3 regions of the Streptomyces sp. NPDC031132 genome follow, and region 2 is predicted to be linked to each of the others. Evidence: riboswitches for the same ligand, from Rfam matches in the RefSeq annotation. Region 2 holds a riboswitch; each other region holds the start of a gene.
The links. A riboswitch is a leader RNA that binds a small molecule or an ion and turns the genes downstream of it on or off. The one in region 2 is predicted to bind cyclic di-AMP.

Region 1: another riboswitch for cyclic di-AMP. It lies ahead of ACZ49B_RS08655 (M23 family metallopeptidase); the one in region 2 lies ahead of ACZ49B_RS35530 (transglycosylase family protein).
Region 3: another riboswitch for cyclic di-AMP. It lies ahead of ACZ49B_RS11870 (M23 family metallopeptidase); the one in region 2 lies ahead of ACZ49B_RS35530 (transglycosylase family protein).

What each region holds. Positions count from the first base shown of each region.
Region 1 covers NZ_JBVIGX010000004.1:224,367-227,627, forward strand. Annotated here, with positions in the region: gene ACZ49B_RS08650 (SGNH/GDSL hydrolase family protein) at 1-211, opposite strand, end outside; gene ACZ49B_RS08655 (M23 family metallopeptidase) at 380-1,399, opposite strand; cyclic di-AMP (ydaO/yuaA leader) riboswitch at 1,402-1,578, opposite strand; gene ACZ49B_RS08660 (tyrosine-protein phosphatase) at 1,890-2,708, shown strand; gene ACZ49B_RS08665 (aspartate aminotransferase family protein) at 2,737-3,261, opposite strand, start outside.
Region 2 covers NZ_JBVIGX010000046.1:10,337-13,597, forward strand. Annotated here, with positions in the region: gene ACZ49B_RS35520 (cytochrome P450 family protein) at 1-253, shown strand, start outside; gene ACZ49B_RS35525 (LysM peptidoglycan-binding domain-containing protein) at 356-1,405, shown strand; cyclic di-AMP (ydaO/yuaA leader) riboswitch at 1,688-1,859, shown strand; gene ACZ49B_RS35530 (transglycosylase family protein) at 1,862-2,560, shown strand; gene eno (phosphopyruvate hydratase) at 2,891-3,261, shown strand, end outside.
Region 3 covers NZ_JBVIGX010000006.1:211,740-215,000, reverse strand. Annotated here, with positions in the region: gene ACZ49B_RS11880 (M16 family metallopeptidase) at 1-42, shown strand, start outside; gene ACZ49B_RS11875 (M16 family metallopeptidase) at 63-1,430, shown strand; cyclic di-AMP (ydaO/yuaA leader) riboswitch at 1,615-1,773, shown strand; gene ACZ49B_RS11870 (M23 family metallopeptidase) at 1,787-2,581, shown strand; gene ACZ49B_RS11865 (GntR family transcriptional regulator) at 2,781-3,261, shown strand, end outside.

The sequences.
Region 1 (3,261 bases), on a different contig from region 2:
CCACGATCTGGTCGAGGAGGCGCCCCCGCACGGCCAGGTTCGCGTACCGGAATTCGTGTTCCTCGCGCTGATCGGCCAGGAGTACGGCCAGCCGGTCCGCCCAGCCGAGAAAGGTCTCGCCGGGCCCCGGGTCCCCCACCCCCTCGGTGAAGCTGTCCCCGATCGCCGCGTACGAGCCGATGGTTTTGAGTGTCGTCTTCGTCGCTGCCACGAGAACACATCTTTCACCGCGGCACGTGACCTACGCCACCGTAGGCAGGGGTTGACGGACCGTGATCTCTACCACCTGGTCGGTACGGAACGACAGCGCGTGAGGCCGGGACCCCCCTCGGGTCCCGGCCTCACGGGTCCGGTTGCCTCTCTCCGACGGCGGGAGCCGTCAGATGCTCACGCCCTTGGTGCGGAGGTAGGCCAGCGGGTCGATGTCCGAGCCGTAGGACGGCCCGGTGCGGATCTCGAAGTGCAGGTGCGGGCCGGTCGAGTTGCCGGTGGAGCCGGAGAGGCCGATGGTCTGGCCGCCGGTGACGCTCTGGCCGGCCGAGACGGAGAGCTGGGACAGGTGGCCGTACTGGGAGTACTTGCCGTCCGCGTGCCGGATGACGACCTCGTTGCCGTACGCGCCGGCCCAGCCGGCGGAGACCACGGTGCCCGCACCCACGGCGCGGACGGTGGTGCCGGAGCTCGCGATGAAGTCGACACCGGTGTGGTAGCCGCTGGACCACATGGCGCCGGGGGTCTTGTACTGGGTCGATATCCCGCCGCCGACGGGGGCGACGAAGCCGGCGGCGGTGACCGTACCGGCGGCGGACTTGGCGGCGGTGCTCTTCTTGGCGGGCGCGGCGGCGGCAGCGGCCGCGGGGGCGGCGGGGGCCGGCGCGGCCTCTGCGGAGTCCTTGCGGTCCGAGGACGGGGCCGGGTCCGAGGCGGGGTGGTGGGCCGAGGACTTCTTCGCCGGGGCCGGAGCGGACTCCTCGGCCGGAGCCGGCGCGGCCGGGGCCGCCTCGCCCCGCGCACCGAGGGTCAGCTTCAGCCCGGGGTGGATCAGCGACGGGTTGGTGCCGACGGCCTCGCGGTTGTCGGCGTACAGCTGCTGCCAGCCGCCCGAGAGGTGGCGCTCCTGGGCGATCTTGGAGAGGTAGTCGCCCGGCACGACCGTGTAGACGGCCGAAGTGGCCGGCGAGCCCTGCGCGACAGCGGCGGGCGCGGCCTGCAGCGCCGCCGGAACCTGCGGGGCCTGCACGGGAGCCGCGGCGGGTGCGGCGGCCGGGGCACCGGCCGCATGGGCGCCGGCGGCACCCAGCAGCGGCAGCGCGAGGGCCGCGCCACCGGAGCCTGCGACGGCGAAGCCGCGCACCACGGAACGGGACTTGGGACGGCGGTGCTTACCCTTTGCAGGCATGGCGAATTCCTCTCCGTCGCCTGCGAGGTGAGCTGTCGGGTTCGGACTGGAGATGTCCGGCGGCACATGAGCGGAACATGTACGGCTTCACCCCGAGCTGCGCCGATACGAAGATCGGGAACAGCGGCTTACCTGGTTCCCCCGCTCCTGCCGCGCGCGTGAATAGTCGGGTGCGGTTTCCGGACGGCGGCAGGATTCGGCGGTCCATCCGGATCGATCGCGAAGGTAATCGAGTTGAGCCGCACCGAACAAGCCACGAATTTCCCGACGGATTCACAATCCGGGGAGTTCGAGGGAATTCCGGTCACCCTGCGTCCATTCCCCGCCGCCAACAACCGCTCCGGCCGGGCCATTCGACTTTGACGATCAGGCACTCACGGTCACCGTATGATCTGGCTCACGGGGCTGCGCCCGATCTCGCCTCCGGTGATGGCAAGTTGGTCCCAAGTAGCGTAATTCGGACATCCCACGACGACGCGGAGGAGTTCCCGTGACCCAGCAGATACCCCAGCACCCGCGGACGGAGCCCCTACCGGAGCCGGAGCTGGCCGGAGTGCGCAACTTCCGTGACGTGGGCGGACTGCCGACCACCGACGGGCGGAGGGTCAAGCCGGGAAAACTGTTCCGTAGCGGACATCTGGCACATGCCACCGAAACCGATGCAGAATTCCTCGCATCGCTCGGCCTCCACACGATTTTCGACTTCCGCAACAACGCGGACCACGCCCTGGAGGGACTCGACGTCGAGCTTCCCGGCGTGCTGAACGTCAACATCCCGCTGTCGGATCCGGCCGACGGCAAGGAATTCTGGAAGATGGTCCGCGACGGCGACCTCGAGCAGCTCCGCGGAATCCTGGGCGAGGGGAAGGGCGCCGCCCGGATGACCGACTCGTACCGCTCGATGATCAAGCACCGCACCGCCGAGCACGGCCGGGTCGTTCGCGCCCTCGCCGAGGACAGCGTTCCGGCACTCATGCACTGCGCGGCCGGCAAGGACCGGGCCGGCCTGTCGATCGCCGTCACCCTGCTCGCGCTGGGCGTCGGGCGCGAGGCGATCGTGGCGGACTACCTGGAGTCCAACGCCCCGCACCGCCGCTACCGGGTGCGCCGGACCAGCGGGGGGCCCGAGGCCCGCTCCCCCGAGGTGATGGAGCTGCTCGCGCCGCTCTTCGACGCCCGCGCCGAGTACCTGACGGCCGCCTTCGACACCATCGACGAGCACTGGGGCGGGGTCGACCGGTACCTCGCCGAGGGTCTCGGACTCACGCCCGAGACCCTCGGCCGGCTGCGGGAGCAGCTGCTCGACTGACCGCCCGGACCTGCCGTGGAGCAGGCCGTCAGCCGCCGGCGACGGCCTGCTTCACCAGCGTCCTGCCGAAGTCCCACATCAGAGCGCCCCCGCCGTGCGCCTCGTCCATGACCGCGCGGAAGGCGCCGACGAACCGGTCGACGTCCCCCTCGTCCACGACCAGCGGCGGGATGAGCTTGATGACCTCCAGATGGTCGCCGGAGACCTGCGTCAGGATCCGGTGCTTCTGCAGGAGCGGCACCACGACCATCTGGGCGAAGAGCCCCTTGCGGGCCGCCTGGAGCATGGTCCACCGGCTGCGCAGCCCCAGCGAGGACGGCCGCCCGAACTCGATGCCGATCATCAGGCCGCGCCCCCGTACCTCGTGGAGCAGCTCGTACTCGTCCACGAGCGCGGCGAGCCGGCCGCGCAGCAGGTCGCCCATCGCGCGGGCGTGCGCGACCACCGACTCGTCCTCCATGACGGAGAGCACCGCGAGCCCGGCCGCCATCGCCTGCGCGTTGGATCCGAAGCTGGCGGAGTGCACCAGCACCCGGTCCATGGACGAATAGAC
Region 2 (3,261 bases):
GCGGTTCGCCGATCCCGACACCCTCGACCTCTCCCGTACCGACAACCAGCACCTCGGGTACGGGCACGGCATCCACTACTGTCTGGGCGCTCCGCTCGCACGACTTGAAGGGCAGACGGCGCTTGCGACTTTGCTGACGCGTCTGCCGGATCTGGAACTCGCTGTTCCGTCCAACGAGCTTCGCTGGCGCGGGGGTCTGATCATGCGTGGCCTGCGCACTCTTCCCGTCAGGTTTACAGCTCGAAACATCTGAAGGCCCCCTGACCGTAAGTCAGCCCCGGTCAAGAGTTGTGACTAACGTGCTAAGACGGCTAGGTTCTGCCGTTACCCAGCCGTTATGCGAAAGGTGCAGCTCATGCGTTCCGGGAACGGCCGCCACAGACGCCCCCGCCAGGTACCCGCGATAGTCGTCACCGCCGGAGTCACCGGTTCCGCCTTGGCCCTGCCGCTGTTCGCCGCCACCGGCGCGAGCGCGGCGGACGCCTCCACGTGGGACAAGGTCGCCGAGTGCGAGAGCGGCGGCTCCTGGAGCGCCAACTCCGGCAGCGGGTCCTACGGCGGACTCTCGTTCACGCAGGAGCAGTGGAACTCCTCGGGCGGCCTCGACTTCGCCGAGCGCCCCGACCTCGCCAGCCGTTCGCAGCAGATCGCCGTCGCCGAGCGGGTCCTGGGCACCCAGGGCCCCCAGGCGTGGGGGCAGTGCTCGGAGTCGGCCGGGTTGACCCAGCAGGCACCCGCCGCGTCCGTGGACCCGGGCCTGCCCGGCACGCTCGGCCCGGTCGCCGCCAGCCCCTCGCGCCCCGACGACTCGGTCCCGGCCGGCGGTACCGGCGCGAAGGCGCACGACTTCGGCGCCCCGACCCCGGCTCCGACCCCGGTCTTCACGCTCCCGCCGGCGCCGCTCGCGCCGAGCAGCGGACTGCCCGTCATGCCCGACCCGGACGTGCCGTCCACGTCGCCGACCGTCCCGGTGCTCCCGGGCGACCCGACCATCACCCCGGGCACGCCCACGGCCCCGACGACGCCGACCGCGCCGACGACCCCGGGAAGCCCGACCACGCCCGGGAACCCGACGGACCCGACCGCTCCGGTCATCCCGGCCGACCCCGGCGCCCCCACGGCCCCGGGTACCCCGAGCACCCCGGGCGCCTCCACCGACCCGAGTGTCGTCCCGAACACCTCCGCCACCGGCAAGCACCGTGGTACTCCCGCCCTCGAGCTGCCCGCCGCATCTGAGGGGGCGTCGGCCCCCTCGTACACCGTCCAGGCGGGCGACAGTCTGGCCACCATCGCGTCTGCCAAGGGGGTCAAGGGCGGCTGGAACGCGCTCTACCAGGCCAATGAGCAGGTCATCGGCGAGGACGCAGATCTGATCAAGCCCGGCCAGAACCTGGATCTAAGCTAGGAATAGCGGCACTTCGGACACCCGGTAAGAGCTGAATGTCCGTAATCTGCAAGTGAGACATGTGTCTCTTCCGGTCAACTGGCGTGTCCCGCCTGGAGCCTTCCGCAAACCGCGGCCTCACCTGCGCAAACGCCCCTAAAGGGAGCGCAAGTAGGGGGCGTTTCTCCCCGGTGTTCCTCGTTGAACATCGGGGAGAGACCTGCCTACCTTCTGAGTCGCCCGCCACCGCGGGCTCCTTCGACCGCATCGCCGAATCCTGCCGGCGGCCGGAGGGAACAGTCGTCGCGTCAAGCGCCGAAGGCAGGAGCGGGGGAACCAAGGTAGGCGCCGGGACCGGCCGTTGAGAGACGGTCACGGAAACGGCTAGGGGTTAAGTCGCGCGCCACGTCGCACGGCCGGGCACTCATCAGCCCGAACCCGACAGCTCACCTCGTAGGCGTCGGTGAGGAGAACTCCATGCTGCTTTCCGGCAAGGGCAAGCACCGCCGCGCCTCCAAGGCCGCCCGCATCGTCACGCTCGCCGGCGTCACCGGTGTCGCCGTCGCCGCCCCGCTGATGGCGGCCGGCTCGGCCTCCGCCGCCACCGGGTCCGAGTGGGACCGCGTCGCGCAGTGCGAGTCCGGCGGCAACTGGTCCATCAACACGGGCAACGGCTACTACGGCGGCCTGCAGTTCTCGTCCTCCACCTGGGCCGCTTACGGCGGCAAGGCGTACGCCTCGCAGGCCAACCAGGCTTCCAAGTCGCAGCAGATAGCCATCGCCGAGAAGGTCCTCAAGGGCCAGGGCAAGGGCGCGTGGCCGTCCTGCGGCGTCGGCCTCTCCAACTCCTCTTACGCCGGCGGTGGTACGACCGACACCGCGAAGAAGACGGAGCAGAAGACCGAGACCAAGAAGACCCAGCCGAAGGCGACCGCGCCGAAGAAGGAGACGAAGCGCTCCGAGGCTCCGACGACCCGCTCCGAGCGCTCCGAGGCCCCGGCCCCGGCCCCGAAGACCGGCAACGGCTCGTACGAGGTCAAGTCCGGCGACACGCTCGGCACCATCGCCGAGGCCAACGGCGTCAAGGGCGGCTGGGAGAAGCTCTTCGAGCTCAACAAGGACATCGTCTCGGACGCCGACCTGATCTTCCCGGGTCAGAAGCTGAAGCTCAGCTGAACCCTGCCGTAACAACTGCGGCAGCGAGCACAACACGCAGCATCCCCACCGCCCGGCGCGTCTTCCCCCCACGCGCCGGGCGGCGGCGTTTGTCCGGCCCGGCCCCCTCCTGTTCCCCTCCTGTTCCCCTCCCGGACCGGGCCCGGACCCGGCCGGGACGGCGGCGGTCAGGGGCCGTATGTACCGGAAGACGGTTATTCGGGCCCTTTTTCGTCCCAGGAGGCGGGCGGTCGGCCGGCCTGGTGCCCGCAGGCGGTTAGGCTCTAGTCGGCGGGGCCATCCCACGGCCCGACATGCCACCGCACACCCAGCGTCACATCCCAGAAGGAGATGCTCGTGCCGTCCATCGACGTCGTCGTAGCCCGGGAAATCCTGGACTCCCGAGGCAACCCCACGGTCGAGGTCGAGGTGGGCCTCGACGATGGCAGCACCGGCCGTGCTGCAGTTCCGTCCGGCGCCTCCACCGGTGCCTTCGAGGCCATTGAGCTCCGTGACGGTGACCCCAACCGTTACATGGGCAAGGGTGTCGAGAAGGCCGTCCTCGCGGTCATCGAGCAGATCGGCCCGGAGCTCGTCGGCTACGACGCCACCGAGCAGCGCCTGATCGACCAGGCCATGTTCGACCTGGACGCCACCGACAACAAGGGCTCGCTCGGCGCCAACGCCATCCTCGGCGTGTCCCTCGCCGTCGCGCACGCCGC
Region 3 (3,261 bases), on a different contig from region 2:
GGGGCCGACGAGAACGACGAGAACGAAGGGGCGGAGCAGTGAGCGACACCGCAGCCGTCACGATGACCTTCCACCCGCAGCCGCAGGCCGGCGAGGCCCGGCCGTGGGCCTTCCCGGCCCCCGAGCGGGGCTCGCTGCCCAACGGCCTGACCGTGCTGCGCTGCCACCGGCCGGGCCAGCAGGTCGTCGCCGTCGAGGTCAACCTCGCCGCCCCGCTGGACGCCGAGCCCCAGGGCCTGGACGGCGTGGCGACCATCATGGCCCGCGCGCTGTCCGAGGGCACCGACAAGCACTCCGCCGAGGAGTTCGCGGCCGAGCTGGAGCGCTGCGGCGCCACGCTCGACGCGCACGCCGACCACCCGGGAGTGCGGGTCTCCCTGGAGGTCCCGGCCTCCCGGCTGGCCAAGGCGATGGGCCTTCTGGCCGAGGCGCTGCGCGCGCCCGCCTTCGCCGACAGCGAGGTCGACCGCCTGGTGCGCAACCGGCTCGACGAGATCCCGCACGAGCTGGCCAACCCGCAGCGCCGCGCCGCCAAGGAGCTCTCCAAGCAGCTCTTCCCGGCCACGCTGCGGATGTCCCGCCCGCGCCAGGGCACCGAGGAGACGGTCGCCCGGATCGACTCGGCGGCCGTACGCGCCTTCTTCGAGGCCCACGTACGCCCCGCCACCGCCACCGCGGTGGTCGTCGGCGACCTGACCGGCATCGACCTGGACGCCGTACTGGCGGACACCCTGGGCACCTGGACCGGCAACTTCGCCGAGGCGCTGCCGGTGCCGCCGGTGACCGCCGACGACGCCGGCCGCGTGGTCATCGTGGACCGGCCCGGGGCGGTGCAGACGCAGCTCCTGATCGGCCGGATCGGGCCGGACCGGCACGAACGGGTCTGGGCGGCGCAGGTGCTCGGCACGTACTGCCTGGGCGGCACCCTCACCTCGCGCCTGGACAAGGTGCTGCGCGAGGAGAAGGGCTACACGTACGGCGTGCGCGCCTTCGGCCAAGTGCTGCGCTCCACCGCCGACGGCAAGGGCGCCTCGATGCTCGCCATCAGCGGCTCCGTGGACACCCCCAACACCGGCCCGGCGCTCGACGACCTCTGGAAGGTGCTCCGCACCCTCGCGGACGGCGGGCTGACCGACGCCGAACGGGACGTGGCGGTACAGAACTTGGTGGGGGTGGCCCCGCTGAAGTTCGAGACGGCCGCGGCCGTGGCCGGCACGCTCGCCGACCAGGTCGAGCAGGAGCTCCCGGACGACTACCAGGCCCGGTTGTACGCACAGCTGGCCCAAACGGGCACGGTGGAGGCGACTTCGGCCGTCCTGGCCGCCTTCCCGGTGGACCGCCTGGTCACCGTCCTGGTGGGCGACGCGTCGCAGATCGAGGCGCCGGTGCGGGCGCTCGGGATCGGCGAGGTCACCGTCGTCACCAACTGACGGACATCCCAAGGGGCTCCGGTGGCTTGTCCACCGGAGCCCCTTTTGTCTGTTTAGTGGAGAGGTTGCTTGTATGCGGTGTGGCGTACGCAACAAAAAGGCGTGTCTGTTTGGCGATTGACTGATGATCCGCCTAGCGTCGGCCGTGCTGTCCGTCAGTTGTACGCGCCGCATCCGCGGCACCGGGCAGCGATCGCCGAGTCCCCGTCAGGCGCGAGCCTGGGGAGCCGGGGACCCACATGTGTCCCTGGGGTGAATCGGACCGCCTCGCCAGAGGGGGCCCGTAGGAGACCTTCCTGCTCCGAACCCGTCAGCTAACCCGGTAGGCGAGAAGGAAGGAAAGGATCAACCCCTTCATGGCGTTTGGCAGTCGTGCCGCCGGTAAGCACCGTGGTTCCAGTCGTCTGAGCCGCAAGACCGCCGGTTACGCCGGCATAGCCGCCCTCGCCACCACCGGTGTCGTCGGCTCCCTCGCAGGCCCGGCGTTCGCCGCGTCGGACAAGGCCCCCTCCATGGAGGACACCGGCCTGAACGCCGTCGTGACGGCCGAGGACCTCCCGGTCCAGATCGAGGCCCAGGCCGAGGCCCAGGAGCACGCGGCAGAGGCCGCGGCCGCCAAGGCGAAGGCGGAGGCCGACGCGAAGGCGCGCGCCGCCGAGGCCAAGCAGAAGGCCGAGGAGAAGGCGAAGGCCGAGCGCGAGGCCGCCGAGCGCGCCGCCCGCGAGGCGGAGCGCAAGCGCCTCAACACCTTCGTCGCCCCCGTCGACGGCTCCTACGTCAGCACCCAGTGGCACGCGGGCGGCGGCATGTGGTCCTCCGGCAGCCACACCGGCATCGACTTCCACGCGGCCTCCGGCACCTCGGTGCACGCGGTCGGCGCCGGCACCGTCGTCGAGGCCGGCTGGGGCGGCGCGTACGGCAACAACGTCGTCATCAAGCACAACGACGGCACCTACACCCAGTACGGCCACATGTCCTCGCTGAGCGTCTCCGTCGGCGAGCAGGTCACCCCGGGCCAGCAGATCGGCCTGTCGGGCTCCACCGGCAACTCCAGCGGCCCGCACCTGCACTTCGAGGCCCGTACCGGCGCCCAGTACGGCTCGGACATCGACCCGGTCGCGTACCTGCGCAACCACGGCGTCGACGTCTGACCCGCAGCACTTCACCGAAGGCCCCGGCTCCCCGAGCCGGGGCCTTCGCGTTGTGGCCGCATGTGGCCGCATGGTGGCTGTAAATATTCGCGATTTCCGTCCGCGCTCGGAAAACATCGCTTGTTGCAATAGAGTCGCCTTACGATCCCAGCGGTCGCGGCAATGGCGTCGGCAGTCGGAAATAGGCGGAGGTCCGGACTTGCGTATTCCTGCGCACGCGGTATGCACGGCAATCCGCGACGACATCGTCTCCGGTGTCTTCGAGCCGGGCGGCAGGCTGACCGAGGAGCTGCTGGCGCGGCGCTACGGGGTCTCCCGCGTCCCGGTCCGCGAGGCGCTGCGGACCCTGGAGTCCGAGGGCTTCGTCACCACCCGGCGGCATGCGGGCGCCTGCGTCGCCGAGCCCACCGAGCAGGAGGCGGCCGACCTCCTGGAACTGCGGATGCTGCTCGAGCCGCTGGCGGCCGCCCGGGCCGCCCGTCGACGCACCGAGGCCCACCTCAAGGTGCTGCGCGGGCTGGTCAGACTGGGTCAGGAGCGGGCCAGGCAGGGCCGGGGGGAGGACCTGCGGTCCCTGGGGGGCTGGTTCCACGAGACCCTCGCCCAGGCCTCCGGCAGCCCCGGGCTGATCGCGCTGCTCACGCAGATGCGGCACAAGGTCGCCTGGATGTACGCAGTGG